3 regions of the Paenibacillus praedii genome follow, and region 3 is predicted to be linked to each of the others. Evidence: riboswitches for the same ligand, from Rfam matches in the RefSeq annotation. Region 3 holds a riboswitch; each other region holds the start of a gene.

Region 1 (10,012 bases), on a different contig from region 3:
GATAAAGGCTGGATGTGCGTGCAAATTTTATATATGCGCCATGGCAAGCTGATCGAGCGGCGTGGGACGACATTTCCTTATTACGGGGAAGCTTATGATGACTTTATGACCTTCGTCACGCAGTATTACAGCGACAATCCAGCGCTGCCGAAGCAAATATTGCTGCCGCAGCCGCCAGAGCAGGAGCAGGCTGACGCGTTCGTCCAGGAAGAGCCTCCTGTTAAGCAAGAGGCTGCCGAAGAAACGAAGGAAGAAGCATTCACGCCTGAGGAGCAGGCTGGATCGCGAGCGGATGACGTGATTGCGTCCCTCCATAGCTGGCTGAAGGTAAAGGTGCTCATGCCGCAGCGCGGCCGCAAGAGTGAGGTCGTGACCATGGCAATAGACAATGCCAGGGTCATGCTTGACGAGAAATTCCGGTTGATCGAGAAGGATGAGGAGCGAAGTGTCAAGGCTGCGGAATCTTTGGCCGGCTGGTTAGGGCTGGGGGAGATTCGCCGTATTGAAGCGTTTGATAACTCGAATATTCAAGGCACGAACCCTGTGTCCGCTATGGTCGTATTCACAGACGGCAAGCCGGACCGTAAGGAATACCGCAAATATAAAGTGAAGAGCGTACAAGGTCCTGACGATTATGAGACGATGCGCGAGGTGATTCGCAGACGCTATGAGCGGGTACTGAAGGAGGGACTGACGCAGCCTGATCTTATCGTTGTCGACGGAGGCAAGGGTCAAATATCGGCAGCGCTGGACATATTGGAAAACGAGCTTGGCCTTTATATTCCCGTATGCGGCCTGGTGAAGGATGCAAAGCATAAAACGGCGCAGCTTATGACGGGCGATCCGGCTGGAATTGTGCCGCTGCCGCGCGACAGCCAGGAATTTTATTTGCTGCAGCGCATACAGGATGAGGTTCACCGCTTTGCGATTACGTTCCACCGCGAGCAGCGCGGCAAGTCGATGATTGAATCGAAGCTGGACTCGATTCCCGGCATTGGCGAGAAGCGCCGAAAGGTGCTGCTGAAGCATTTTGGTTCTATTAAAAAAATAAAAGAGGCCGCAGTCGAAGACTTTCGGCCCCTATCTATCGGTGAAAAGTTAGCTTCTCAAATTATTGCTGCTCTAAATGAGGAGTCGTCGTAACGGACGGCTTCTTTTCTTTTTTGCTGCTGAAATATTTGATCATCCAAGCGATCGGTACAGGCAGGATAGTGAAGAAAATAGCGGAAACGATGTTTGGCGCTGAACCGATTGTCAACAACGATATACCAACGGCAACGCTGTTAAATATCGCATGGGTAAACATCGCTGTAATGAGCCCGTATCGCACAAATATAAAACTGAATAGGAGCCCGATAATCATTAGCTCTATTAACCTTGTTGTTGAGGGGTAGAATGGATACATGACATGTCCAAGCGCCCAGAATAATGTCGGCAGCAGCGCTGCGGCGAATGTGTTTTTGAACCATTTGCGGAACAAACCGATCCCGAAGAAACGGAACACCGCTTCCTCCGATATGGCTGCCGCCCAGGCAAGAACAGGCATAAGCCATAGGATGCCCATGTTATAGGGCGATTGTGTGGCATCTGTTGTGCTCCATGTGCCGATCGTGAATTCGAGAACTCTAAATATGACGGCTTGTATGGCGAAGAGGATGATCGCGAATAAATACGACAAGCCCATGCTTCGCCAAACATAATTTCCGTAGCCCTGCTGCCCGAAGCGTGGCCACAATGCGCGCCCCTGCGCCTTCCACAGCCCGTCGCCGGCGATAAGCGAGATGTAAATGGAGCCTGCCATCGGAATGGCAAGGAATACGGTGAAGATGGCCGTAATGAGAATAGCGGAGTCAGCAGCATCCATTTCGCCCATGGATGCGCGAATCCCGTCCAGAACGTTCAGATTCATGATGACATAAGTAATAAAGAATATGATGGTCAGCACAATCCCATACTTAAACGAGGTGAATTTGCGATAAAGCACTGCGTAAATAATGGCTAGAATGCCCAATACAATGCTCATGCAAAGGTACCCGATGCCGGTCAGCCAGCCAGCCAGCGAATCCTGTCCTTCTACATACTTGACATAGTCAGATGGTGCGACGAAGGCAGGCTTGTATTTTGTAATGACTACGCGGTTATCAATGAAGCGGGCGTCTACGTCCACGTTTAGTGCCGCATCTTTTATGCTGTAGCCTGCAGGCTTCGAATACCATTCGCCATTTTCAAACACTTGCCCGCTGCTTATTTCCTCTGTACGAAAGCCTTGGCTTACTAAAAAGTCGGCGGCAGCCTGCTCGATATCTGCTTCGGCAAGCGGCTGTCCATCTATATGAAGGTTCCAAGCGACGACGTCGCCGCTTTGCATATGCACATAAACGAAGCCGCTGCCCCGCGGCTCGAATTTTAGTTCGACCTGAAAGGTATCCGTAGGGTAACGGGCGTCGTATTGATCGCTGTAGTCTGTAATTAGTTCTTCCTTGGACAGGTAGCCATTCATCATTTTATCTGTTTGATGCACGGCTTTAGCGGATTTGACCGCGAGTCCGGCTTGCTGCTCCGCGAACGCTGCGGCCTGCTGTTCCGCTTCTGATTTGTCAATTACCTTTGTAACATATTCGCCTGAAGAAATTGACTTCAACATCGGGCTAATATCCAAGTATAGATAAATAGCAAAGCAGGCGAGAGCGGCCCATACAAATCGTTTCCATTCATTCGGTTTAATTGAATCGATCATTAGTTCACCTCAAGTAAATGTATTATTAAATGTACTATTCCATTACCATATCATATTAATCCCTGAATTATCCAACCCAAAAGTACGTTTGCGGTCAATAGAATGAGAAATAACGATGTGCAACAAGCTTTAGGGATGCTGTTATTGGCGGTTGCCCGTTTTTGGTCAAAAATCGTCTCTTTTGTACTTAATGCAAGCTTTATATGGGGCCTGCTTTGGGATTATAATCGTAAACGTCATACTAAATGAATAACACAGCCGAATTTCCTTAGGAAAACGGGGGAACCATAAAGCCGTCGCACAAAATGAAACAAGCTGCTCGTCAAGCTGTTCTCATGCGGAGGCAAGGGGTGAATTTTAGCAAGAGGAACATTTTCTCAAGCTAATTAGGGCCGCCTGTCCAGGCCCGAATCCGTCAGCTAACCTCGTAGGCGTATTGGAACAGGACTCATCGCACAGAGCACTTGAGTTTCCAGTGCTTTTTTTTATGCCCGCAGAGTGCCTGCCGATTATAACACAACATGCAAAAGAAGGTTGGTACATGAAAATCAGTTGGAATATATGGAAAGGGTCTCCGCCGCGTGTTTTGGTTACGGGCTTTGCGCTTATTATATTATTAGGAGCTTTCCTGCTATCTATGCCTTTTGCTTCGGCAACTGGCGACCGGCTTCCATTTATAGACGCGTTATTTACTGCGACCTCAGCCACCTGTGTTACAGGTCTGGTGGTGGTGGATACAGGAACTTATTTCTCTGTTCCGGGTCAAATTATATTAATGGTACTGTTTCAGCTAGGCGGCTTAGGGTTTATGACGATGGCCACGCTCTTCGCGCTCGTGCTGCGCAAGAAGATTTCTTTGAGGGAGCGGCTGATTTTGCAAGAAGCGATGAATCAGGCCAGCATGGAAGGAATCGTTCGCTTAATTCGGCGCGTAATTATTTATTCTCTGACCATAGAGCTGATTGGCGCGACATTCTTTGCATTCCGGTTCGCAGCGGATATGCCGCTCGGCAAAGCGATTTATTTTGGCATCTTCCACTCCATTTCAGCCTTTAACAATGCCGGCTTTGACATATTTGGCGATTTTCGAAGCTTGACGATGTACGTCACCGATCCTGTTGTGAATATTACAGCGATGCTGCTTGTTGTGTTCGGGGGTCTGGGTTTCGTCGTCTTGTCAGACTTGTCGGAGCTTCGCAAAAATCGCAGGCTGTCACTGCACAGTAAGGTTGTCTTAACGATGACTGGCTCGCTTATTGCATTCGGAACGGTGGTCATTTTCATATTTGAATTTTCGAACCATTTGACACTGGGCCCGCTCGATTGGGGAGGGAAATTATTTTCATCGTTTTTCCAATCGGTTATGCCGAGGACAGCCGGCTATAACTCGCTTGATTTGAGTGTACTGCGTCAAGCTACACAGTTTTTTATAATTATATTGATGTTTATCGGGGCCTCTCCGGGCTCGACGGGGGGCGGGATCAAAACGACGACGTTCGCTGTGCTGATCGGGGCCGTATTGGCCATGATTCGAGGTCGTGAGGATATTGTGCTATTCCGCTATCGCTTGGGCAAGGACCGCATCTTTAAAGCATTAACGATTACGATGCTGTCGCTTGGGCTCGTCGTTTTCGTCACGATGCTGCTTTCCATGATAGAGGATCATAAGTTCCTTGATTTATTGTTCGAAGCGACCTCGGCATTCGCCACAGTGGGATTATCGCTTGGCTTAACGCCAGAGCTGTCCGAGATTAGCAAAATTATTATTGCCATTACGATGTTTGCCGGGCGGCTTGGACCGTTAACGCTAGCTTATGCGCTGGGTAACGGAGCAGAAAAAGAATTGTACCGGCATCCTGAAGGGAAAATTACGATTGGATAGGGGAAACACAAGTGGGGATTAAGAAAAGTCAGTTTGTAATAGTCGGCCTGGGACGATTTGGCTCTAGTCTGGGACGGGAGCTGGTAGAGCTTGGTCATGAGGTGCTCGGTATTGATAAGGACGAGGAGGCCGTTCAAGATATGAGCAGCTTGCTGACGTATGCGGTTTCTGCCGATTGTACGGATGAAGAGGCGCTGCGATCGCTTGGCGTGCGCAACTTTGACTGCGGTGTCGTTGCGATTGGCGATGATATACAAGCAAGTATTTTGACGACGATTCTGCTTAAGGATCTGGGTGTAAAGAAGGTTGTGGCTAAGGCTATGAGTGAGCTGCACGGTCGTGTGCTTGAGAAAATTGGTGTCGATCGCGTCGTTTATCCAGAGCGTGATATGGGAATTCGAGTAGCGCATCAGCTAGTTTCGCCTAACCTACTTGATTACATCGAGCTTTCCAAGGATTACACGATCGCAGAGCTAGCCGTACCGCAATGCTTAAACGGTAAATCGCTTCATGATCTCAATCCGCGGGCTCGGTTTGGCTGCAGCATCGTAGCGATTAACAAGCCTGGCGGCATTATTATTGCGCCTACCGCAGTTGATGTGCTGACGGAACGCGATGTCATGGTTATTATTGGTACAAATGAGCAGATTGAGGATTTTGAGGCTACGGTTATCCGTTAGTGTTTTGTACGGATGTTTAATAGTTTAATTGGAAAAGATGAAGGACAGCAGCCTTATTTTAGAAGCTGCTGTCCTTTTGCGTAGGGAAGTTCGCGGCTATTTCATTAATCCACATCCGTACAGTAGGGCTTAATGCGGCTCCATCGGCATGGATAAGCGATGTCATGCGTTTCGTATCCTCCAGCTCGCGGATCGGAATGACGAGAAGCTCATTATCCTCAAGCAGCTGATGGCGCATATAGGAGTGCGGAAGCAGGGTTGCTGCTCTGCAGGTGTGCAGCAAGCGAAGGATCGCTTCGAAGGAGTCAATCTCCATTCGCACATCCGGCTGCAAATGATATTTATCGAACAGCTCGTCCGTCAACAGACGGTACCATGTTCCTTTGGAGAACAGGATCATCGGCATGCCGGTCAAATCCTGAATGCCCAGCGTTCCTTTATCGGTAATGACCTGATTACGCGGGAGCACGAGCGATAGATGATCCTCGAACAACGGAATGCAGCGCAGCGTCGAGTCCTCAATGCTGGAAGCAACGACTCCGATATCAACCTTATGATCGCGGACCAGCGAGACAATTTCATGTGTTTTGCCGGTAACGGCTTTAATATCGATTTCCGGATGGGTGTCCGTCAAAGTGCGAATGAGATCGGGCAGCGTCGTTTGCAGCGTCGTCAGGCTGGCGCCGATCGTCAGCGTAGTATGGCCTAGGGCGGTGAAGTCAGAAACGGCCTGCAAATATTTGCGATGCAGCTGCCTCACCTCGAGCGCGTATTCATAGGTAAGCTGGCCGATTCGGGTGAGCTCTAGTCGTTTTCCGATGCGGCGGAATAAAGGCGTACCGATTTCTTGCTCTAGCTTCGCTATTTTGCGTGATAGCGCAGGCTGAGATAAATTGAGCAGGACGGATGCTTTGTTCATGCTTGACTGCTCAACGATAACGGTGAACACATGCATCTCTTCATTCATGGAAGTACTCCTTATGTCGTTTTGTTATAAGAATTTATAAAAAATAAGCAATTCCATTATAAGCTGAAAAGGAGTAGGATGGGAAGTATGGCTAATCTGTGTCAAGAATTGTTGACGGGTGTACATGCTGGGGTTACAATGTAGAATGATTTGTTAAAAATGCATGAGAGCACTCACAGTTTTGAAAGGAGAAGGAATGACATGAAAGGAAATTCGTATTTCTCGCGCAAGCTTCACTCGCTTCTCGGGATCATTCCACTCGGCGGATTTATCGTCGTGCACGGATTGACAAATTACCAGGCGTTTGAGCGAGGACCCGAAGGCTTCGACAAGGGCGTGCATTTGATCAACAGCTTGCCGCTTATTCCAGTGCTCGAGATTTTCGGTATTTACCTCCCGTTATTGTTCCATGGTATTTACGGCTTATATGTCGCATATCAATCGAACACTAATACAGGACGCTTTAAATACGGCCGCAACTGGGCATTTACCGCTCAGCGAGTTACAGGGGTTATTACCTTTGTATTCGTGTTCTGGCACGTATATCAAACAAGGATGCAAATCTACCTCGGCAATATTACACATGAAGAGCTTGGCTCCACGATGCATCATATCGCGAGCAATCCGACATACTTTGTCCTTTATGTAATCGGGGTGCTTGCTGCTGTATTCCATTTCAGCAATGGACTATGGGCATTCCTCATAAGCTGGGGAATTACGATTAATCCTAGAGCGCAGCGCATTTCTTCGTACATTTGCATGGGTATTTTTGTTATCGTTTCCGCATTGTTTATACTTTCACTTATCGCATTTAGCGGCAACGAGTTCAAGGAAGCTGCAAGTGCAGCATGGACACTTACGAATATCGGTTAGTTTGAAGACAAGGAGCGAAGCGTTATGGCAAAAAATAAAATTATCATCGTTGGCGGCGGTCTGGCCGGCTTAATGGCTACCATTAAAGCGGCTGAAGCAGGCGTGCATGTTGACTTGTTTTCTCTTGTTCCGGTCAAACGTTCCCACTCCGTATGCGCGCAGGGCGGAATCAACGGCGCGGTTAATACAAAAGGAGAAGGCGATTCGCCATGGGAGCATTTCGACGATACCGTATATGGCGGCGACTTCCTAGCTAATCAGCCTCCCGTTAAAGCAATGTGCGACGCAGCACCGGGCATTATTCATTTGATGGACCGGATGGGCGTTATGTTCAGCCGCACGTCCGAGGGCTTGCTTGACTTCCGCCGCTTCGGCGGGACGAAGCATTCCCGTACAGCATTCGCGGGCGCGACGACTGGCCAGCAGCTGCTGTATGCATTGGACGAACAAGTTCGCCGCTGGGAAGCAGCGGGGCTGGTCAATAAATTCGAGCACTGGGAATTCCTTGGCGCAGTAGTTGATGACGACGGCATTTGCCGCGGCGTATCGGCACAGGATTTGCGTTCTATGGAGGTTCATACCGTTCGTGCGGATGCGGTTATTCTGGCATCAGGCGGCCCTGGTATTATTTTCGGAAAAACGACGAACTCGGTTATCAACACAGGTACTGCGGCAAGCGCAGTGTACCAGCAAGGCGTGAACTACGCGAACGGTGAGTTCATTCAAATTCACCCAACGGCTATTCCGGGTGATGACAAGCTTCGCTTGATGTCCGAATCTGCTCGCGGTGAGGGCGGTCGTATCTGGACTTATAAAGATGGCAAGCCTTGGTACTTCCTGGAGGAGAAATATCCGGCTTACGGAAACCTTGTTCCTCGTGACATTGCAACACGTGAAATCTTCAGCGTGTGCGTAGATCAGAAGCTGGGTGTCAATGGGGAGAACATGGTCTATCTTGATCTGTCCCATAAGGACCCGAAGGAGCTTGATGTTAAGCTTGGCGGTATCATTGAAATTTATGAGAAGTTCATGGGCGATGACCCTCGTAAGATCCCGATGAAAATCTTCCCGGCGGTTCACTACTCGATGGGCGGCATGTGGGTCGATTACAATCAAATGACGAATATTCCCGGACTCTTCGCAGCCGGCGAATGCGAGTATCAATACCACGGCGCTAACCGTCTTGGCGCGAACTCCTTGTTGTCTGCCATTTACGGCGGTATGGTTGCCGGACCGAAAGCGGTTGAATACATTAAAGGTCTGAAGAAATCGGCTGAAGATGTAGCATCCTCCGTATTCGATCGCGCAACGAAGCAGCAAACCGACAAATACAACAACATTATCAAAATGAACGGTACCGAAAATGCATACGTAATCCACAAGGAGCTTGGCGAGTGGATGACGAACAACATGACGGTCGTTCGCTTTAATGACAAGCTGGAAGCTACGATTCAGAAGATCAAAGAGCTTAAGCAGCGCTATAACAACATTAACATTAACGATACCGCGCAGTGGAACAACGCTGGCGTAGCCTTCACGCGTCAATTATGGAATATGCTTGAGCTTTCCGAAGCCATGACACTCGGCGCGCTTCTGCGTAACGAGAGCCGCGGAGCTCATTACAAGCCTGATTTTCCAGATCGTGATGACGACCATTTCATGAAGTCGACGATTGCGAAATGGACGAAGGAAGGCCCGCAAATTTCGTACGAGGATATTGATGTTAGTCTGATCAAGCCTCGTAAACGCGACTACTCGAGCGATAAGAAGAAAGGAGAATAACGATGGCTGAAACGACTGTAGCTACAAAAACGGTTAAGTTTATCATCACGCGACAAGATACTCCTGATTCAAAGCCTTATACGGAAGAATTCGAAATTCCTTACCGCGCGAATATGAACGTCATTAGCGGTTTGATGGAAATTCAACGTAATCCGAAGAAGGCGGACGGCGCTGCAACTGCACCTGTATGCTGGGATTCCAACTGCTTAGAAGAGGTATGCGGCGCTTGCTCGATGGTTATTAACGGCAAGCCGCGTCAAGCATGCAGCGCGCTCATCGATAAGCTGGAGCAGCCGATTCGTCTTGAGCCGATGAACACATTCCCTGTCGTTCGCGACCTTGTTATCAATCGCGAGCGTATGTTTAATGCGCTTAAACGAGTGAAAGCTTGGATTCCGATCGACGGAACCTATGATCTCGGACCAGGACCGCGCATGGCTGAGACGAAGCGCCAATGGGCGTACGAGCTGTCCAAGTGCATGACCTGCGGCGTATGCCTTGAAGCCTGCCCGAATGTTAACGACCGCAATAGCTTTATCGGTCCAGCTGCGATCTCTCAGGTTCGCTTGTTCAATGCTCACCCGACAGGGGAGATGAATCAAGAGGAGCGTCTCGATGCGCTAATGACTGATGGCGGTATCGAAGGCTGCGGCAACTCGCAGAACTGCGTTCGCGCATGTCCGAAGGGCATTCCGCTTACGACCTCAATTGCTGCAATCAACAAGGATACAACAAAGCATATGTTTAAGAAATGGCTTAGCGTTTAAGACGTATTATTGTATGGATCTTATCGAACCCTCGGAACATTCGGGGGTTTCTTTTTTTCACTTATTTGATATTGATTATTATTATCAATAATAATAGATGATAAATCCTTTGTCAATTAGGGACGTTCGGCAGGATGGTCAAATAAAAAAAACCGCATCAGCGGTTTTTAATTACATCCATTGTTCGCCCCATTTTTGAATGGATTCGATGACGGGCTCAAGCTCATGCCCTTTGCTGGTTAGCTCATACTCAATTCGTACAGGCATCTCAGGATAAACCTGTCGTTTAATAATATTAATAGATTCTAGCTCTTTCATCCGGTC
Region 2 (10,012 bases), on a different contig from region 3:
AATGGAGAAAAGGGAGCATACAATAACTACGGTTATCGTTAAGCTCCCTTTTCTTATTCCTTATACTTGTGCAATTTTAATCAAATTAGTCGCACCTGCTTGTCCGATCGGCACGCCTGCTGACAATACAACGGTGTCCCCAGACTGAACGATTCCGGTTTGCACGGCATTGCGCGTTGCGGACTCGAACATTTCATCCGTACTTGACACGCTGTCCCCTTTGACCGGTATAACACCGGAGAGCAGACAAATTTTTGGCAACACATGATCATGCTGCGTAATCGCAATAATTGGCGCTTGCGGACGATACTTGGAAACCATACGCGCCGTAAATCCGCTTTCCGTGAAGGTAAGGATGGCTTTCGCATTCAGCTCAAGCGTGGAGCTGACGACGCCTTGGCTAATAACCTCTGTAATATTCGTGCTTTGCTTCGCTCTGCGCTTATCGAATTGCTCTTTGTAGTCGATCATCGATTCCGCTTTTTTTGCGATCGTGGCCATCATCTGTACCGATTGTACCGGATATTTGCCGGCAGCCGTCTCGCCGGAGAGCATAACCACGTCCGCCCCTTGGATAACCGCATTCGCGACATCGCTTACTTCGGCTCTAGTAGGGCGAGGGTTTTGCTGCATCGATTCAAGCATATGCGTGGCGACGATAACAGGTTTGCCAACGAGGTTGCATTTGCTGATCATTTCACGCTGCATCATCGGCACATCCTCGATCGGCACCTCAACGCCAAGATCGCCGCGAGCGACCATAATCCCATCGGAGGCTTCGATAATCGCATCAATATTACTCATGCCTTCCTCGTTTTCGATTTTCGAAATGATTTGAACATGCTCAGCATTCGATTCTTCAAGGATACGGCGAATTTCCAAAATATCCTCTGCTTTGCGGACGAAGGAAGCAGCGATGATTTCGACATTGTGCTTAAGTCCAAATGCGATATGCATGACGTCACGCTCCGTTACGCCAGGCAAGGTCGTTTTAATGCCGGGCAGGTTGACGCCCTTTCTAGGCTTCAGCGTTCCGCCGCTTATAATCTGACAGCGTACTTCGGTTTCATTTACGGAAAGCACCGTAAGATCCACAAGACCGTCGTCAATTAGAATCCGGTTACCGGGCTTGACGACCAAAGGCAGCTCAGCATAATTGACCGGCAGACGGCTGGCATCGCCAAGCACTTCTTCCGTTGTTAGAACGAGTTCTTCACCGGCTATAAGCTCGCAGGATGCTTCCTTCAGCTTGCCGATGCGTACTTCCGGTCCTTTTATATCCATCAGGATCGGCACGAAGGTATTAAGCTCCCGCGCCGCTTGCCGTATATTTTCCATACGCATAACGTGATCTTCAAGTTCTCCGTGAGCCATATTCAATCTGCCAACGGTCATCCCAGCTTTAATCATTTCCTTGACGGTTTCAACGGATTCGCAAGCGGGTCCCATGGTACAGATGATTTTTGTTTTTTGCATGTAGGTAGGCCTCCTCGTTTTTACCATTGTAACGCGAATTCTCGAAAGAAACTATGAACTATAGTATAATAGAGGAACTATAGTATTGAGGACGGGAGCGTTTATTCTGATAACCATTATAGACATGCATCAAGACAAAGGAAGCGATTGGTACGAAGAGGTCACTGGGAAGCGGACGGCCTTCCACCTTGCGCTAGTGACCTATGGAAAATGCGTTTATTGGGTCAAGCATGAGAAGCTTATTTTAGAAAAAGGCGATTTGCTGCTTATTCCCGACAATACTCCTTATTATAGTAAAAGCGTGCCTACCGTGGTTCATACGAAAATAATCGTTAATTTCAGTCTAAACGCCGCCGACAGCAGACTGCCTGTGCTTCAACGTCAAGAGCCGCTTAAGCGGCGGTTAGGCTGCTATGAGGTCATCCATGAACGATTGCGGGGTATGCTGCACCAATGGACGGAAAAGCCTGCCTATTATGAGCTTATGGCCGAGGCGCTTCTCATGGAGGCGTTAATCGGCTTGAACCAGGAATTGGACCGGGGCGCGATATCCTCTGATAAGCATCGGCGCGTCGATAGTATGAAGCAATTCGTGCAAACGCATTATCGTGAGAAGGTGACGAAGGAGGAGCTGGGCGATGTCATTAAGACAACGCCCAACTATGCCGCAGCCTTGTTCAAAAACGTCACGAATCAGACGATTAGCGAGTATGTGCATCAAACAAGGATGAAGACGGCCATCTACATGCTCACAGAGTCCCAGCTCACTGTCGCGGAAATATCCGATTATTTGGGCTATAGCGATGCTTCATATTTTCACCGCGTATTCAAGAGGAGCATGGGGAAGTCTCCCTCCGACTATTTGCAGGAAAGATCAATCCCGCGTTAATTCAAAGCTAAGCTTTCGTCCTAAACCGCTTGTGATAACGACGAACGGGTCCGGCAGTTGCCTTTCTATTCTATTGTGTACTTAGCTGGACATTTGCTTTGGCTATGACACTCGAAATTTGCTGCTCATAAGCGAATATTTTTTGCTTTTGCTCGTTCACTTGCTTCGTAAAGGAGATGAGCCTTGTAAATGAGCTTAGCGTGGCGGTCGCATCGCCTTTACGAACGACCTGGTTCAAAATTTTTGTTTCGGTCGTGAACTGCTTCTTTTGGGTGCTGATTGCGCTTTTTGCGGACCTGATTTTAATATTGACCTTGTCGCTCTCGATCAAAATATCTTTTATTCGCTTCATCGTTTTTGTCGCCGTCGCCTTTGCGGCTTTAAGCGCCGCCTCTTTGCTGCGAATATCCTGCTTCGCGATTTGCACGGCGGCCTTTGTCGTTTCAACCTGCGGATTCAGTATGCTCACGAGCGTCTTGCTTTGGTAGGATTTGGCGATGCTCAGCTGCTGCCTTATCGTATCATAATGATTGAACAGAGGTTGATATTGCTTCTTGGCACGAGACACATCCGCTTCAAGCTTTCGAAGCTTGTTAGCATCAACCTCCTTGATCCGCTGGCGCGTGGTCAGCTCAGCGTCTTCGTTTCGATAATGAAGATCGTTGATCTTTGTATCCCATTGGATCGTTTGCTTCTGAACCGTCTGCAAAGCGGTGTATTGCGACGTTAATTTCGAAGTCGTTGCTTTGTCGGCTGCTGCTTTCATTTTGTCAAAGGCAGATTTGGCGGTGACGGTAAACTCGAACGATGAAGCGGACACAGCGGTAGGATACAGCGCGATAAGCAGCAGGATGAGCAGTAAAGCTGTAGGCTTTGGAACGGTATGCATGTTAGGGAGGCCTCCTCGGATGACGGCGTATAACGCAAAAAAAAGCACCAGCAAGATAGGCGTTATACGCCATCTCTTACGGGTGCTTCCTTCGTAAGCCGTGCTTATTCAACTAATTTCTACCAATATACAGGATGCGGCTGGGATGCGTCAAGCGACCGATTCCGGAAAAGGCTTAGACTTCAGCTGGCGGCATTCCTTTTCGGAAAGTAATTATATATACTAGGGAAATAACAACAGGCGGCATACGTTTGCAACAACGAAGAGGAGAGGGACCAGAGTGGGCTACAAAATCGTATTTTTTGACATCGATGGCACGTTAATCAATGAGCAAAAGGAAATACCGGAGGATACAGTCAGAGCGATCGCCGAGCTGAAGGAAAGGGGCATTGAGCCGGTTATTGCAACGGGCAGAGCGCCCTATTTCATTAAGCCGCTGGCGGAGAAGCTTGGGATTGATTCGTTCGTAACGTTGAACGGCGCCTATGTCGTGTATAAGGGTGCTCCACTGTATAAGCGTGAAATGGAAAAAAGCAGCTTGGAGGCGTTGGTGAAAATAGCGGGCGAGCATGGCCACAGTCTCGTATTTGAAGGCGAGCATTCGTTCTTCGCCGACAAAGAGGATCACCCGTTTGTCATCGATTCGGTTAATTCATTAAAGGTGGATTTGCCCGGCTACAATCCAGATTTTTGGAAAACCGATAGCATCTATCAGGTGTTTTTGCACTGTGAAAGTAATGACGAGCATTTGTACGAGGGCCTGAATAATGAGCTTAAACTCATCCGCTGGCATCCGCAGGCGATTGACGTGCTTCCTGCGGGAGGCTCGAAGGCGCAAGGCATCGAGGCGCTGCTGGATAAGCTGGGGCTTACATCAGCGGACGCGGTTGCTTTCGGAGACGGGCTGAACGATAAGGAAATGCTTGAGATCGTAGGCTTTGGCGTCGCGATGGGCAACTCGCACCCAGAGCTGCTGCCCTATGCGGATTATGTGACGACTCATGTGGACGAGCAAGGCATTCGCAACGGCCTAGTGAAAGCAGGTCTGCTGTAATCAATGCAATGTTAATAAATAATAAATATGAGTGTGAAATTATATAAAAATAATAATAAAGGCTGAGGTGAATATCCATTCACATCAGCTTTTTTAATGCTTAAGAACTAAAATGTGAAGGAGAAATATGCTTGATATCGAATAAATAATAATAGAAAGTTTAAAATTAATTAGATTGCTTGATCGATGGGGGTAACCGCTATGACGACTCGTATCGTCCAGTTAACAGAAAGCATTCAAGTTGCCAATGATGCGCATATTCTGTATACCTACGATCATCTCGATGCGTATATTGGAAATGCAGTATCATTTATTATAGCGGGCGTACAGCAGGGCCAACAAATTATTTTTACGGATAACAGGGAAAGATTTGAGCTCATTAAGGAGCAATTGCATGTCGTCGGCTTTGGTGATGATATAGCCAGCATCAGATATGTGGACAGCTATGATTTTTATGCGCTGAACGGTATTTTTACCTCGGAAAAAGTGGTACAAAACTTCATGTATGTCATGCAGCCCTTTTTGGATCAAAGCATTCCGATTCGAGTATGGGGAAATGTAGAGTGGGTAGAGAGTGACAACATAGAGGAAGAGTTGGATGCGTACGAGAGAGAATGTGATATTGCCATCCTGCAGCTAGGCATCTTAACGGTGTGTGCCTATGCTGGACACAACTTAACAGCCAGCTTGCATATGCGGTTGATGCAATCCCATGAATACGTCATGTCGGATAAACAGTTGACACACTCACGCCTATACTACAATCCGGGTAAGCCTGCTATCTTTCCTTCTCTGGCTGAGCACGCAAAAATTCAGAATGAAATGGATTTTTACAAAAAGAAGCTGGACTTCGTCCAGGTTATTTCACACGAGGTTCGGAATCCGTTAACGGTTATAAAAGCCTACGCAACTATGCTGTTAAATGACCGGGAGCTGAAGATCAATGCAAACGCTGCCAAAAAACTGGCCGATATTGCGGATTATGTGGCTGTCATCGATCATGAGATATCGCATATTTTGAATACGGAGCAAATGCTCACGTCGGAAGCGCTGTGGCAGACAAGCGAGATTCATCCACTTCCTATTATTGAGGAGGTGGTTACGATGATGGAAGTGAAAGCGCGCACTCAGAGTATTCAATTGAACCGGAGCATCACGTTAACCGGGCAAGAGATTATGAATAGCAATGCGACTGGCTTACGCCTCATTATTTCGAACCTGCTGTCCAATGCGGTGAAATACAGCCATGAGGGCAGCTGCGTACATTTCCGGGCGGAAGTCAACAATTATACGCTGGGGCTTGAAATCGAGGATTGTGGAATCGGCATGAGTGCGGAGCAGCAGCAAAGCTTGTACCGCAAGCATGAAAAAATGAATGTAGAGAAAAACGGACAAGGGATCGGATTGTTTATGGTCAAGAAGCTGATCGACCATTTTGGCGGTGAAATACATATGGATAGCGAGATCGGACGGGGAACGATAGCCCATGTCAGCCTGCCTGTCGTAATTGGATAATATGAAATAGATGAGACTTTTTTCATGCAAGGTTTATAATAAAATATCGTTTAATGAGTAAAAATGAAAGGATTCTAATAAATTAATTGGAGGATTATGCCTAAATTAAGCGAATATTTTCATTCAGAGAAGTTATAAGAACGCCGAATTCTTGATTTACAGGAAACGGGGGAACCACCTAGGGTGAATTGTTTTTGGGAAACTCCAAGAGCATAGGGATCTTCAACCGAACCCATAAGCTAACCTCGTAGGCAACGAAGGGAGAAACAGTTTTGAAAAGAGTGTTTATTGTTTTTTTATCCTGTTTGATGTTATTTGCTGGCGGAGGAAGCGTGCTGGCGCAGAAGGCCGAACCAACAGTATTAGCAGGCGCAATTAATGATGTTGTCGGAACTCCTTACAAATGGGGAGGCACCACCACCAGCGGTTTTGATTGTTCAGGCTTTATTCTTCATATCTATAATAAATTTAATGTGAAATTGCCTAGAACGTCTAAATCACAGTCCGTAATTGGCGAAAAGGTTGATAAAGATGAACTGCGCCCGGGAGATTTGGTCTTCTTTGATACAAGCGGAAGAGGAGTCTCTCATGCCGGCATTTACATAGGAGAAGGAAAGTTTGCGCATTCTTCTTCCAGCAGAGGCGTTACGATCAATAAGCTAAGCGACAGCTACTATGAAAATCGTTATGTAACGGCTCGTCGTGTCGTAGAACAAAAAACACACGAAGCGATGATGGCAGTAAAATAATATAAAAATGGACGATTATGAAGTCATTCATAATCGTCTTTTTTTTTATGATGGATTGCAAAATAATTGAAAAATTATCGTCTGACCCGATAAATATCTTGCGTTTGAGCGGCCAATACTATGATAAACAAAACATAAGGAAGGTGTTGCTCATGAAACAGATGCCGCTGGCTTCCTGTAAAGTTGCAACTTCATCGAATGGATACTACAATATGTAGTATCGAAATAACTACATATTGTAGTGTTAAATTGGGGTGCAAACGTGAAAGCCAACATGAAAATAAACTCGAAAATGAAATTTGGCGTTGTTGCCATTATCGCTGTCCTTATTTTACTTGTAATTATTATGTTCATAAACCGGACGGATAAAGAGAGTGTATCCTTAAGGCATATACATGGACTCGGGTATACAAGCGACGGGAAGCAATTGATCATTCCTGCGCATGAAGGTTTAGTATCCTATGCAAACGATCGTTGGCAGCCATTAGAGGGCGACAAGCATGACTATATGGGCTTTAATGCTGTGAAGAATGGATTTTACAGCAGCGGTCACCCTGCAAGAAGCTCTGAGCTTCAGGACCCGCTTGGCATCGTAAGAAGTACGGACCTAGGAAAAAGTGTTGAAATATTGGACTTTCAAGGTGTGGAGGATTTTCATTGGCTTGCGGTCGGCTATGAGACGGAAACTATCTATTTGTTCAATCCACAGCCGAATGCCAAGCTTGATGCCGTCGGTCTCTATCGGTCGCAGGATGAAGCGCTCACCTGGGAGAGAAGCGGCATGAACGGGATATCCGGCGATTTGATTGCGATGGCGGCGCATCCGACCGACCCGGCGACGATAGCGGTCAGCACGAGCAGCGGGGCGTTTCTATCAACTGATTTTGGGGACCAATTTCATAAACTGCCTGTAGATCAAGTGGTGACTGCACTTGCTTTTGGCATTCACGGCGATCTTTTTATTGGAGGAAAAGGTATATTGCTGCGGCATACAGGAGATAAAACCTCATCATTATCCGTACTGCCGCTTGCCTCTGATGATGCGATCATGTATATTGCACAAAACCCAAAGCAAGAGAATGAGTTTGCCTTAGCGACCTCTAGTATGAACGTTTTTCTAAGCAAGGATAACGGGCTTAGCTGGAGTCAAATCGCAGACAAGGGTAAAGGACTTTCCAGCAGGTAAATAAGGCTGGTGTTTGGTGACGAGGAAAGTACATGGGCCGCTTGGGGTGGGGGAGGAGCAGCAGGCTTGAAAATTCAACGAATGAAGCTAAGCGGAGAAGGGCTGAATCGTTTTTTTGGCCCGTTGGAAGCTCGGATTATGGAGATTGTATGGGAAGAGGAAGATGAGGTTTCGATCAAAAAAGTGTTAGCCTTGCTTCACGAGGAGCTCTCCGTTAATACGATAATGACCGTATTGAATCGCCTGACAGAGAAGGGTCATTTAGTGAAAACATCCTCTGGCAAAGGCAGGAATAAGGCTAGTACGTTCCGGGCTGTACAGCGAAAAGAGCAGTTTATAGAAGAGCAAACCCGGCATGTGACGGAAGGATTGGTTCAGGAGTATGGGCAAATGGTTGTGAATCATTTCTTCGATGCGTTTGAGCAGACCGATCCGGAGCTCATGCGGCTGATGGAGGAACGGATCAGACAGTGGAAGCGTGATAAAGATGAAGTATAGCCGCCATCACTTTGTTTTTCTTTCTATTTCCAACGACGAGATGCCGGGCATGCATCATTAATCCATGTATACATAATACCGGTGCAAGGAGCAAACAGAAAAGACAACCGCTGACCGTTAGGAGGTCCGGCGGTTGTCTTTTTTTTCTGCAAATATGAATTCGCTGCCGATACTGTCCGTGAGTTTGCTCATCATCGCTTTGAAGGTATTAATTTGCGTCAGGTTACACGAGTTTTCTGTATGTATTACTTCTCACAAAAAACTTTTTTACACGTACAATAACCCATCAGAGTAAATGATGACTTGGAGGAAAAAAAGTGATTTTAGTTGCAGGGAGTCAGACGTTTCAGCTTAGCCCCCTCATGCTGTCGGAGCTGGAGCGGCGAATATTGCTAGACAAGCAGAGGAGTACCGCCGTTTATCGTTATCCTACTGTCGATGCGCTGGTGTTCGAGCTGAAGATGCGCACGCATATCGTCGAAGCGGCAAAGGCTATGTATGCGAGCGGGGTTAGCTTTGCAGCCTTTTCGAATTCGAGAGCCAACGAGCGGTATTGGATGGTTACCGATAACGGGGGCTTTCAGCTGAGGAGCGGCGTGCAGCCGTCGGTCGCGATTAACGATATTTTTGAGAATGGACAGCTATATGCCTTTGAATGCGCAGGAGCCATTATCATAATTCTTTATAAGGCGGTGCTTGATACAATAGGAGACAACGTGTTTAACCGAAATTTTCAAAATCTGTTTTTGCGGGATTGGCAGACCGATCGCGACCTTCGTCTCAATATGACCTATAATATCGATGAAGCCTATCCGGGCGATGTGCTTTATTTCAAGAACCCCCAGCATGATCGGGACACGCCGGAGTGGCAGGGCGAGAATGTCGTTATGCTGGACAAAAATTTGTATTTTGGTCATGGTATCGGAATTGAATCCGGGGAGGGAACCATCGCTGCGCTCAACCGAATGAGGGAGCCGGGCAGCACGATTTCCGCTTTTCTGCAGGATACGGTACTCATGCCCGATTTTGAGGGTTTACGACGATTGTCTTAAAATGTTAGAGGGATTCACAATCTGCGCGAATAACTGGTATTGTAAAGAGGGATGGTGAATAATAAAAAAACGACGATAACGGAGGGCTGCATATGTCATCTTTTAAAGCGCTTATGCTTCATAAAATAAATAATGAGGTTACTGCAACGGTGCAGCGGCTAGAGCTGAAGGATCTGCCTGAGGGTGAACTGCTCATTCAGGTGAAGTATTCCAGCGTGAATTACAAGGATGCATTAGCTACATTGGCCGGTGGCGGCATTGTGCGAAATTATCCGTTTGTACCCGGCATCGATCTGGCAGGTACGGTTGTTTCAAGCGAGCATAAGTCGTTTAAGCCGGGCGACGAGATTTTGGTCACCGGCTATGGGCTGGGAGTGAGCCACTACGGCGGTTATAGCGAGTATGCGAAGGTGCCGGCTGAATGGGCGCTAAAGCTCCCGGAAGGCTTATCGGCGAAAGAGGCGATGATTCTCGGTACTGCTGGATTTACGGCTGGGTTATCCGTATTGGAGCTACAGCAGAACGGGGTTCGCCCGGAGGACGGCCCTGTGCTGGTCACGGGCGCGACGGGCGGCGTTGGCAGTGTTGCGGCGGCAATTGCCGCCAAACTCGGCTATGAGGTGGTTGCCAGCACGGGCAAGCCGGATATGCATGAGAATTTGCTGGGTCTCGGCGTGCAGCGCATCGTATCGCGTGAAGAGCTG
Region 3 (10,012 bases):
GGCGATTGACCAAAGCATCGCACCTGCTGTCAGCATTAGCGCAAAATAATAAAGAGCCCTAACCGTATAAAATAACACTTTTCCTAGCGTAACGCCTTCATCATGATGTCCTGACGCTGTATGATCATGACCGACCTGCTGATGCGGTTCGAAGGCGGCTGCCGCATTTTGCGGCTGTGCCGATATGTATTCAGGGGCGAGCCACAGAGATGAGCACGCCAGGCAGATTAGAATAAGCAGCACGATAGAAACGATAACCTTTAACCGCCTTCTAGGCGATAAGTGATTGGCTGTTTCTTCTTGTGATATGTAACTCACGATGTCACTTCCTTCACGTTGTTCTGCTACAGTTTACTAAACCGCTGCAAAAAGAACAATTATACATCTGCATCCAGCACAAAACCTAGATGATGTCGCTTCAGCCGCTTCACTGTCCAAGTATTATTTTACAAGAATGTTTATGCTGACGATAGGGATTAACCCCATGGATAATGTGACAAAACTGCGAATGGAGAAGGCGGGCGAGGGACTTTTGGATTAATGAACTCGTTATGGTAAAGTTATGAAGTAAGTTTTCACCGATTCGACGGAGTGATAACGATTCATACCAGCGTATAATCATCTCATTTTTGAACACAGAGGGAGGTCGTTTAGTCGTGGCTAGTCAAACCGGCGCCATCGTACAGCAGTCCTTAAGCGCTTTAATGGGAGACCCTTCATTTTTACCGAGTTTGCAAAAACAAGCGCGCGAGCAGGCTTTTATGTCGCTTGCTGCTATTCTATCAACACCTAATAAAGTACATAAAGCTTTCCTTCGCATTACCGTCGACAACGGCAATGTCGTGCGCATACCGGCTTATCGGATTCAGCATAACGATACGCTTGGACCATACAAGGGAGGCATTCGATTCCACGAGCTCGTAAGCGAGGAAGAGGTGACAAATCTCGCCGCGCTCATGACGCTTAAAAACGCGCTCCACGAGGTTCCTTTTGGCGGGGGCAAGGGCGGAGTCGTCATCAATCCGCGCGCCTATTCTACGAAAGAGCTTTATCTCATATGCAAAAAATATGTACAATACTTCAGCGATGTGCTAGGGCCCGATAAAGATATACCCGCCCCAGATATGGGAACCGGCGAGCGGGAGATGGACTGGATGATGTCCGAATTCAAGAGCATCAATCCCGGCAGTCCCTACCTCGGGAGCTTCACGGGCAAAAGCGTCATCAACGGCGGCTCGCTAGGCCGCAGAGAAGCTACCGGCAAAGGCGTCTATTTTACGTTTCGCTATATGCTGCACGATTTCCTAAAAACGCAGAGCAACTGGCTCGCTGGCAGCACAAACCCCTTCGTCCAAACCGCGCTGGCCCACTCGGATCGGCCGTTGTCAATTGCGGTGCAGGGCTTCGGCAATGTCGGCTCAGTGGCCGCATTAGAAGCGTATAAGTGCAGTTACTTGAACAATAAGGTCGTTGCAGTAAGCGACCGCAACGTAACCCTCTATAACCCGGATGGCCTGTCTATTCCGGCTTTAATTGAATACGCCGCCCGAAACCAGGGAGATTTGCCTGCCTCCGAAACGGCGCTCGCCGAGCTTGATATTAAGGCGCAAATTGTTGGACGCGAGGAAGTTCTCTATTTGGATGTGGATGTGCTGATTCTGGCTGCGCTGGAGGACCAAGTTCACAAGGACAATGTTGAGCAGATAAAAGCGAGAATCATTGTGGAAGGCGCGAATGCACCGATTACAGGCGAAGCCGACGAAGCGCTTAGCGCTAAAGGCGCCATTATCATACCGGATATATTAGCGAATGCGGGCGGCGTTATCGTCTCGTACTTCGAATGGCTGCAGGGCCGGGAAACGCAGTTTTTCATTGAAGAGCAGGTCCACAAAATGCTTTACGAAAAAATGCAAAGGACGCTGAACAGCATTCTGCCAACCTACTTCGGCGATCCCTACACGCTTCGCCAAAATTGTTATATCCACGCGGTAATGAAGCTGTCCACCGTGCTTTACAGGCAAGGCAAGCTGTACTAAGAATACCCTGGCTGCAGAACCATACAGCCGCGTAAGTGGCAGTGCTGTAAGCGCATATTTGCTCCTACGACCCTCAAACACTTGTTACTCTCGTGCTGTAGGAGCATATGCGTGATTACAGCTTCCGCTTGAACGTCCTGCCACGTCATTACTCCTGCACATAACGATTAATAACCTCAACCAGCAGATCATTCAGCAGCTTCACCTCATATTCGCCTACCGCCGGCTCAAGGTGATCCCCGCCGATGCCGCTGTCATCGGTCAGAAATAAATAGGTGCCGCCTGTGGCAACAGCCATGAACCGCAGCAAATATTCCGTATCTACGTCAACGCCGCTGGAGGCTACCGGAATGATGCGAATCCCTTGCTCCGCTGCGTCAGCCGTAAGCTTCTGCATTTCATCGATTATTTGCGGATCATCATGCGGCGGCGCATCCAGCACCAGGAACAATAGACGCGCGCGCGCTTCCTCGCTCCATTTGTGCTCATGTATGGCGTCTCTTAGCGCTTGATCGACTGCCTCAGGGTAATCTCCTCCGCCATGCGCCTCCTGCTCACTGAACTGACGAATGACTTGATTAATATCTGTGGTGAACGGATATGGCTTTACGATATAATCATCATGCTTATCCCGGTAAAAATTCGCGCTTAGCCGCATATCCAGCTGATTGGCATGCTCATCGGACACCCGCTTCACGACATCCTTGAGCTCAGCCTCCAAATAGTTCAGCTCATCCTGCATCGAGCCGGTCGTATCCACGACAAACATAACATCAACCTGATTGGAAAGCGTGTCTGCCCTCCCTAAATCAACCTTCATGCTGCCCTGCTGGGGAATTTCCAGCGGCTGCGAAGTTTTATTCTCCTGCCCCGCCCTCACCCGAACGGTAAAGCTGCCTTGATTGGCCGTATCCCGATCAAAAAGCCCTGCATACACATACGCTCTTCCTTCTGTATTCGTACGCGCTTGCCAAGCGGTTTCTTTCCCGGACAGCAGCTCGACGCTCGCATCCGAGACTGCCTTCCCATTCGCCGTTACAACGACCTCCAGCCGATGAAAATTCCAAAAGCCCCAGATCCGCTTGCTGCTGTCTGCTTCTTGGCTGTTCAGCAAATTGCCGAACCGCTCCCAAGCGGCCAGATCCTCCCATTCGCCTGCCGTGAGCTGACCCGCTTGCACCTCCTGATTGGGATTCGAATAGCTGCGGTTGCCGCCTTCCTTCTCTTTACTCGGCTCACTGCCAGGTGCCCGATTGTCTCCGTCCGAACTCGACTCCTCCTTAGCTGCTTGGTCACTCGTGGACTCGCCTGCTGAAGTATCAGAGTCCCCGCGATCGGACGCATTATTCGAAGAAGAGGAGCATGCGTTGAGCACCAGCATGAAGACAACCAGAACCGCCATTATCCAGCCTAGGCCTTTTCTTTGTCTGCCTGAAGCTATATAAGTTTGACCCGCTTTCATTCCTTCAGCCCCTTATCTTTGTATTTGCTACTCTGACGATCAGCGGCTTACAAATGTTGCATAATTAAGGCGTTACCATTACAATCGATTTCAGGCATGCGGCGAGTTCCAAGATCGACTGCATATAGCTTCATTTACAGGAGGACCTCATCGTGGAAACCTTTGAAATTATCGCTATGGAAATAACGTACCAACAACAAACGAAGGGACTATCCTTCACTTCAGCCGAGCTTGTGCGCGTTACGGAATATGGCGACCGGCTATGGTATGTCGATGTGAATGGGGTAGGCGACCGAGAGCTATTAGCTTGGTTCGGGCAAAGCGAGGACATCAGAGTACAGCTTACAGCTGTTGCAAGGAGCGGCCAAACCTTCCGCGGCATTGGCTATCTGCACCCGAATGAGCCGCATCAAGCGGCGGCCATTCGCGGAGATGGCGAGCTGCTCGAGCAATAATGCGTGATTGAAAGCAAAGGACCGCTCTTTAAAGAACGGTCCTTTGCTCTATCCTATTTCATCTTGTCCCTTCCGCTTTGTCAATAGAATCATAAAAGCCCCTGCAAATTATATTCAAAAATTTGCAGGGGCTTTTATGCTATTATTTGCTGTGCGCAATTTCAGGCGTTGTAAGACGATCGTAGAATTCCACGCCTTTATCTTTGTCTTCAGAATCGCGAAGCGCCATTGCGGAACGCGGATGCTCATCCAAGATGCCTGTGATCATGTATGGGATAATGTAGCCCCACTCTTCCTTCTCGCGAAGCGGGATCATGTATTTCTCGATCATATCGAGAACAGGACGGATGCTGTATTTCGTGTTCTGAAGCTCAGCTACAAGCAGCTCCGTGTTGCAGTTGCCCGCAGCGCGGCCCATACCGTATACGGAGGAATCAAGCAATTCAACGCCATTCTCCGCTGCAAGCAGCGTATTCGCGAATGCAAGCTGCAGATTGTTATGTGCATGAACGCCTAAACGCTTGTTCGGCAGATGCTTGCGGAACTTATCGACAAGATAGCTCATGTCGCTAGGCTTCAAGCTTCCGTAGGAGTCAACGACGTACACAACGTCTACCACACTGTTGTTGATTAGCTCGAATGCTTCGATTAACTGGTTCTCCATAACGTTCGAAAGCGCCATAATGTTCAACGTCGTTTCATAGCCACGATCGTGGAACACTTTAACAAGCTCAAGCGCCTTGTCTACATCTTGGACGTAGCAAGCAACGCGAATCAGATCAAGCAGGCTCTCGCTGCGCGGCAAAATGTCATTCTCATCGACACGACCGACATCAACAAGCGCGGAAAGCTTCGTATTGCCTTTATTCGGAATGACCTGCTTCAGAAATTCATCGTCCAGGAAGCGCCAAGGGCCTGCGCTTTCAGCGCCCTTCAATAGCTTTGGTGAGTTTTTGTAGCCGATTTCCATATAATCGACGCCGGCTTCGTTCAAGCTTTTATACAAATGCTGAACAAACTCGACACTAAAATCCCAGTTATTCACGAGACCGCCGTCGCGGATCGTGCAATCAACAATTTTGCAGTGACTCGTCTTTGAATGCATGCGTTGTTACTCCTTTATATGAACATGAGTTCAGTTTTTTCTCATTTTACTTGAAAAGGAAGAGGAACGCAAAATGTTTTTGTCGATTTATGGATGCTCGAAGCAAGCATTACACTTATTGCACGATCGACTCTGGCTTTTGACCAAAATGTCCTGAACGCTTCACCTTCGTTTGAAGGTATTTCTCGTTATATACCGAGGATTGGCCCCATAGCGGAACCCTTCCGGTCACATTCATACCCGCTTTGCCAAGTGCATCCACCTTGCGTGGGTTATTCGTAATAATGGATCCCGATCTTGTACGCAGCAGCTTTAGGACGGCAATAGCATCGCTGTAATCGCGCGTATCGTCCTCAAAGCCAAGCTCTGTATTGGCATCGACGGTATCGAGGCCATCCTCCTGCAGCAAATAAGCGATCGCTTTACTGAATAAGCCGATCCCTCGGCCTTCATGGTTAGCCAGGTAAAATAACGCACCCGAGCCATGCTCGGTAATGATCCGCATCGACTGCTTCAATTGGTAGCCGCAATCGCATCTTGCGCTGCCGAAAATATCGCCTGTATGGCATATGCTGTGCATCCGGATAAGAGAGTCGTCGCTATTTTCAAAATCACCGTAGACGAGCACGCTTGACTGCTGCATATCTGCATAAGAGCTGCGGTTCAAATCCTCTAACAGCTGCTCGACTGACAGCTCCTCGCCAGCTTCCTTGCGAAGCCAGCTGTACCAGTGAAATGTCTTCGTTTCTCCATCCAGCTCCACTGGAAGCTTGACAGGTCCAACAACGTAAATATCGTTGCTACCGCTTTTTGTCCGTTTTATTTTATCCTTAATAATGGCTGCAATATTTGGTTTAATCATGCTGATCCACCTTCTCTAAATTTATGGAATATTAAAATTGCATCGATAAGTAGCTTAAAGTGCCGAATTCATAGCTGCGATAAATAACCTTAGGTGAAGCTGCTGGATTTCCGCTTCCAAGCGCTATATATAAAGGTACGAAATGTTCCGCCCGCGGTACTGCCATTTTAGCATGCGGGGCAAGCTCTTCATACCGAAATAAGGCATTCGTGTCGTTCTCTTTCATTTTTCCGATCAGCCATTCGTCAAACTCGACCGCCCAGCTCTCCGGCTCCTTCTGACCCCACTTTACCGCACGTAAATTATGGACTGTAACACCGCTCCCGATCAGCAAAATATTTTGCGAGCTCAAGCTGCGCAGCGCTTCACCAATCTGATACTGCTCCTCTGCGGAACGGTATGGATTGACAGAAACCTGCACAACCGGTACATCCGCCTTCGGAAACATATGCTTCAGCATCGTCCATGAACCATGATCGAGTCCGCGTTCTATGTCATAAGCAACAGCTATTCCCTTATCACTTAGCAATTCGCCGACTAGCGCAGCCACCTTTGTAGAGCCCTTTGCTGGATATTTCACCTGATAAAGCTCATCTGGAAAGCCGTAGAAATCATAAATCGTTTCATACTCATCGTCCTTTGAAGAGATCGTGACGTCCTCCGCTTCCCAGTGGGCGGTAAAAATAACGATTGCATCAGGCTTTAAACTAGCTCCGGCTGCTTGCAGAAATTTACTATATTCATTTTGCTCGACGGCGAGCATCGGTGATCCATGCGCAAGAAATAAAGGGTTCATGGATGTGCCTCCTCAAAATAAAGTTACTATTTGTAACTAATTATAGTTTTACAATTTAGGATAGTCAAGTAATTAACCTTATTGATGTTAGCTTGTATAAATAAGATATTAGCGCTATACTTAGAAGGAACATAGAAGAGGTGATACGAATGGATCAATCAAACCTTTGTCCTCGTTTCCAGAAGGGAATGGACATCATAAGCAAACGTTGGACCGGCCTTATAATATTTCAGCTGCTGTCCGGCCCGCAGCGTTTCTGTGCCGTGCAATCGGCCTTGCCGATCAGCGGCAGATTGTTATCGGAACGATTTAAGGACTTAGAAAATGAAGGGATTGTTGACCGCCATGTCTATCCCGAAACTCCTGTTCGCATCGAATATTCATTAACTGCGAAGGGTCGTGCGCTTGAGCCGATCATAAGGGAAATTGAAAAGTGGTCACAAGATTGGGTGCAGCCGTCAGAAGCCGTTAAACAACTTTGAGGCTGAAGTTCCCTTTCATTTAAGAGCCGTCCGTTTTCCAGACTACAGTTATCTTAAGGACGGCCCCATTCATGTCAAGGCCTTAAATGGTTTACAATTAGTCATTTCAGGTTTAAAATAGAAATAAATCATTAACGCTGAATTTTTCTTATGAAAAAACGGGGGAACCAACGCGAACGTTCAAGCAATGGCTCGCAAGGGGTGAATCCAGGGCTTTGTATCCCTGGTAGGGCATTCTCTCTAGCCCGAATCCGACAGCTAACCTCGTAAGCGAAAAGAGGAGAGGTTTATTTTATGTTGTCTCAATCTTCAAATCATTTTCAGTTTCACACCGAACAGTCCTCTTCATTAAACGTTTCTCGCATCGAGCTTTTCATCATTCCCGCTCTCGCCATTGATTCAGCCGGTTATCGTGCATGTCTTCGTATAACAAGTGATTCAGGCATTGGCTGGAGTGAGATGTTCGTCGGTGAAACGGATGAAACGATCGACCTGGAGCGCTGGAGTGATCTTCTTGTCAGCTTCATTGGCAGCATAACTCTTCCACCCTTTCAAGATTTTCATTATGACAAGGATGATCCTGATGGACGCGTATTTGATCTATTCGCCGCTGCCGTCAATCATGTTACCGCACGCTCCGCAGATTCCGCTTCATTCGCAACGGATACGGAAGAGCATGTTCTGCGTCAACGGGCCTTGCATTATGTATCTTTAGTTTGATCAGGTTGCTTGCATGTTAAGAAGCCCGACCCTTCTCTAGCAGAAGGGTCGGGCTTCTTATATTTCTAAATCGATACAGTCACTTCATGCTGCTTGCGCACTTGATAAGTTGCCTCCATCATGTTGCGGAGGGCATCTACGGTCTCGGCTTCACCGCGCGTCTTCAACCCGCAGTCCGGATTGATCCAGAAGATGCTCGGATCAAGTACTCTTAACGCGCGCTCGATGTTTTTCACCATTTCATCGACGGCAGGCACACGCGGGCTATGAATGTCATATACGCCAAGCCCAATGCCTTGATCGTACGTGTGCTCCTCGAAGCTCTGAATCAACTCGCCATGGCTGCGTGATGTTTCTATAGAAATAACATCTGCATCAAGCGCTAGAATTGAATCGATAATGTCGTGGAATTCGCAATAGCACATATGCGTATGAATTTGTGTTGTATCGCGCACATCCGATGTCGATAGACGGAAGGCGTGTACGCCCCACTTCAAGTAGGCATCCCAATCGCTTTGCTTAAGCGGAAGTCCTTCACGCAGAGCCGGTTCATCGACCTGGATCATTTCGATTCCAGCTGCCTCGAGCGCCTTCACTTCCTCGGACAATGCCAACGCAATTTGATACGCGACCTGCTCGCGCGTAATATCGTTCCTTGGGAAGGACCAGTTCAGAATCGTAATTGGACCGGTAAGCATTCCTTTCACCGGACGATTGGTCAATGATTGCGCATAGACGCTTTCCGTAACCGTCATCGGTTCAGTGAACACGACATCCCCGTAAATAACCGGCGGCTTCACGCAGCGCGAGCCGTACGATTGCACCCAGCCGTTGCGCGTAAAAGCAAAGCCGTCCAGCTTCTCTCCGAAAAACTCAACCATGTCAGTACGCTCGAACTCGCCATGCACAAGAACGTCGATGTTAAGCTCCGTTTGAATTTCAATCCATTTTTTTATTTTTTCATTAATGAAAGAAGTGTAGCTTTCTGTGCTCAGCTCATTTTTTCTCCACTTCTGCCTAGCCTGACGAACATCCGTCGTTTGCGGAAAGCTGCCGATCGTTGTTGTCGGCAGGAACGGAAGCTGCCATTTCTCCTGTTGAAGCTTCTGTCTCTCTTCGAATGGCAGATGTCTTGCCGAAGGATGTGCGGCTACAGCTGCCGTATCTACCGCTTTTCTATTACGTGCCGGAGAAACAGACAGATTATAAATGCGCTGGCCGTTTTGCTTCAGCTCCTCCGCGAACGGACCGTCTAAGGCCGCTGCAACGCCTTCTGCACCAGCGGCTGCGCTCAGCCAAACGATCTCATCCAGCTTCTCTTCAGCGAATGCTAGCGCTTCGCGCAGCTCGGAAGGCAGATCTGTTTCATTTTTCGCCGATACTGGCACATGCAGCAAGCTGCTGGAGGATTGTAGGATAATGCGCTCCTTCGGAACAAATTCCATAATTTTCTCGATTATTGCAAGCTTCTGACGATAATCTGAACGCCAAATATTGCGCCCATCTACTAATCCGACAGCAAGCAGCTTATCCTGCGGGAAGCCGTATTGCTCCAGCGAGCTTAGGTTCTGCTCCAGACCGTGGACAAAATCAAGGCCAAGCCCTTGTACTGGCAGCGCAGCAAGCGTCTCGTAATGATCTACCGCATCGAAGTAGGTTTGCAGCAGCAAGTTAAGGCCTGGGGCAGCTTCATGAAGCTGCTGATAGATCGATTGAACGAGCTGAAGCTCATCCGTTGTAAGTGTTGTTACCAAAATCGGCTCGTCAATTTGTACCCACTGAACGCCCTCTTGCTCAAGCTCGCGCAGCAGCTGCGCATACAGCGGGATGAACTGCTCTACGAGAGCTGGAAGCTGCTTGGTCTCATAGCCTTTGGACAGCTTCAAAAAGGTATAAAGCCCAATAATGACTGGCTTGCCTTCGATTCCCAGCTTCTGCTTCGCTTCGCGATATGCTGCAAGCGGACGATTCTCCGTCAGAGAAGGCTTTGCCTCATTCAATTCAGGCACAATATAATGGTAGTTCGTATTGAACCACTTGGTCATCTCGCTCGCCTGCGCCTGCTGCGTGCCCCTTGCGATCGCATAATAGGTT

What was found. Region 3 has a riboswitch for cyclic di-AMP ahead of ACO9K6_RS09085 (hypothetical protein). Riboswitches for the same ligand answer to the same signal wherever they lie in the genome.
Region 1: another riboswitch for cyclic di-AMP. It lies ahead of ACO9K6_RS04575 (TrkH family potassium uptake protein); the one in region 3 lies ahead of ACO9K6_RS09085 (hypothetical protein).
Region 2: another riboswitch for cyclic di-AMP. It lies ahead of ACO9K6_RS15715 (C40 family peptidase); the one in region 3 lies ahead of ACO9K6_RS09085 (hypothetical protein).

What each region holds. Positions count from the first base shown of each region.
Region 1 is NZ_JBMWAM010000003.1:99,463-109,474, reverse strand. It holds gene uvrC (excinuclease ABC subunit UvrC) at 1-1,143, shown strand, start outside; gene ACO9K6_RS04580 (CPBP family intramembrane glutamic endopeptidase) at 1,112-2,737, opposite strand; cyclic di-AMP (ydaO/yuaA leader) riboswitch at 2,984-3,186, shown strand; gene ACO9K6_RS04575 (TrkH family potassium uptake protein) at 3,279-4,619, shown strand; gene ACO9K6_RS04570 (potassium channel family protein) at 4,637-5,299, shown strand; gene ACO9K6_RS04565 (LysR family transcriptional regulator) at 5,358-6,266, opposite strand; gene ACO9K6_RS04560 (succinate dehydrogenase cytochrome b558 subunit) at 6,468-7,139, shown strand; gene sdhA (succinate dehydrogenase flavoprotein subunit) at 7,164-8,921, shown strand; gene sdhB (succinate dehydrogenase iron-sulfur subunit) at 8,924-9,688, shown strand; gene ACO9K6_RS04545 (winged helix-turn-helix transcriptional regulator) at 9,860-10,012, opposite strand, start outside.
Region 2 is NZ_JBMWAM010000017.1:82,894-92,905, forward strand. It holds gene pyk (pyruvate kinase) at 61-1,476, opposite strand; gene ACO9K6_RS15695 (AraC family transcriptional regulator) at 1,583-2,365, shown strand; gene ACO9K6_RS15700 (hypothetical protein) at 2,436-3,254, opposite strand; gene ACO9K6_RS15705 (Cof-type HAD-IIB family hydrolase) at 3,535-4,308, shown strand; gene ACO9K6_RS15710 (ATP-binding protein) at 4,510-5,823, shown strand; cyclic di-AMP (ydaO/yuaA leader) riboswitch at 5,955-6,092, shown strand; gene ACO9K6_RS15715 (C40 family peptidase) at 6,096-6,572, shown strand; gene ACO9K6_RS15720 (F510_1955 family glycosylhydrolase) at 6,835-7,758, shown strand; gene ACO9K6_RS15725 (BlaI/MecI/CopY family transcriptional regulator) at 7,840-8,256, shown strand; gene ACO9K6_RS15730 (protein-glutamine gamma-glutamyltransferase) at 8,574-9,308, shown strand; gene ACO9K6_RS15735 (oxidoreductase) at 9,401-10,012, shown strand, end outside.
Region 3 is NZ_JBMWAM010000007.1:136,131-146,142, reverse strand. It holds gene ACO9K6_RS09125 (copper resistance D family protein) at 1-318, opposite strand, end outside; gene ACO9K6_RS09120 (Glu/Leu/Phe/Val family dehydrogenase) at 657-2,036, shown strand; gene ACO9K6_RS09115 (vWA domain-containing protein) at 2,185-3,498, opposite strand; gene ACO9K6_RS09110 (hypothetical protein) at 3,651-3,953, shown strand; gene ACO9K6_RS09105 (aldolase catalytic domain-containing protein) at 4,096-5,058, opposite strand; gene ACO9K6_RS09100 (GTP cyclohydrolase II) at 5,174-5,920, opposite strand; gene ACO9K6_RS09095 (DODA-type extradiol aromatic ring-opening family dioxygenase) at 5,952-6,716, opposite strand; gene ACO9K6_RS09090 (winged helix-turn-helix transcriptional regulator) at 6,866-7,198, shown strand; cyclic di-AMP (ydaO/yuaA leader) riboswitch at 7,324-7,486, shown strand; gene ACO9K6_RS09085 (hypothetical protein) at 7,493-7,918, shown strand; gene metE (5-methyltetrahydropteroyltriglutamate--homocysteine S-methyltransferase) at 7,984-10,012, opposite strand, start outside.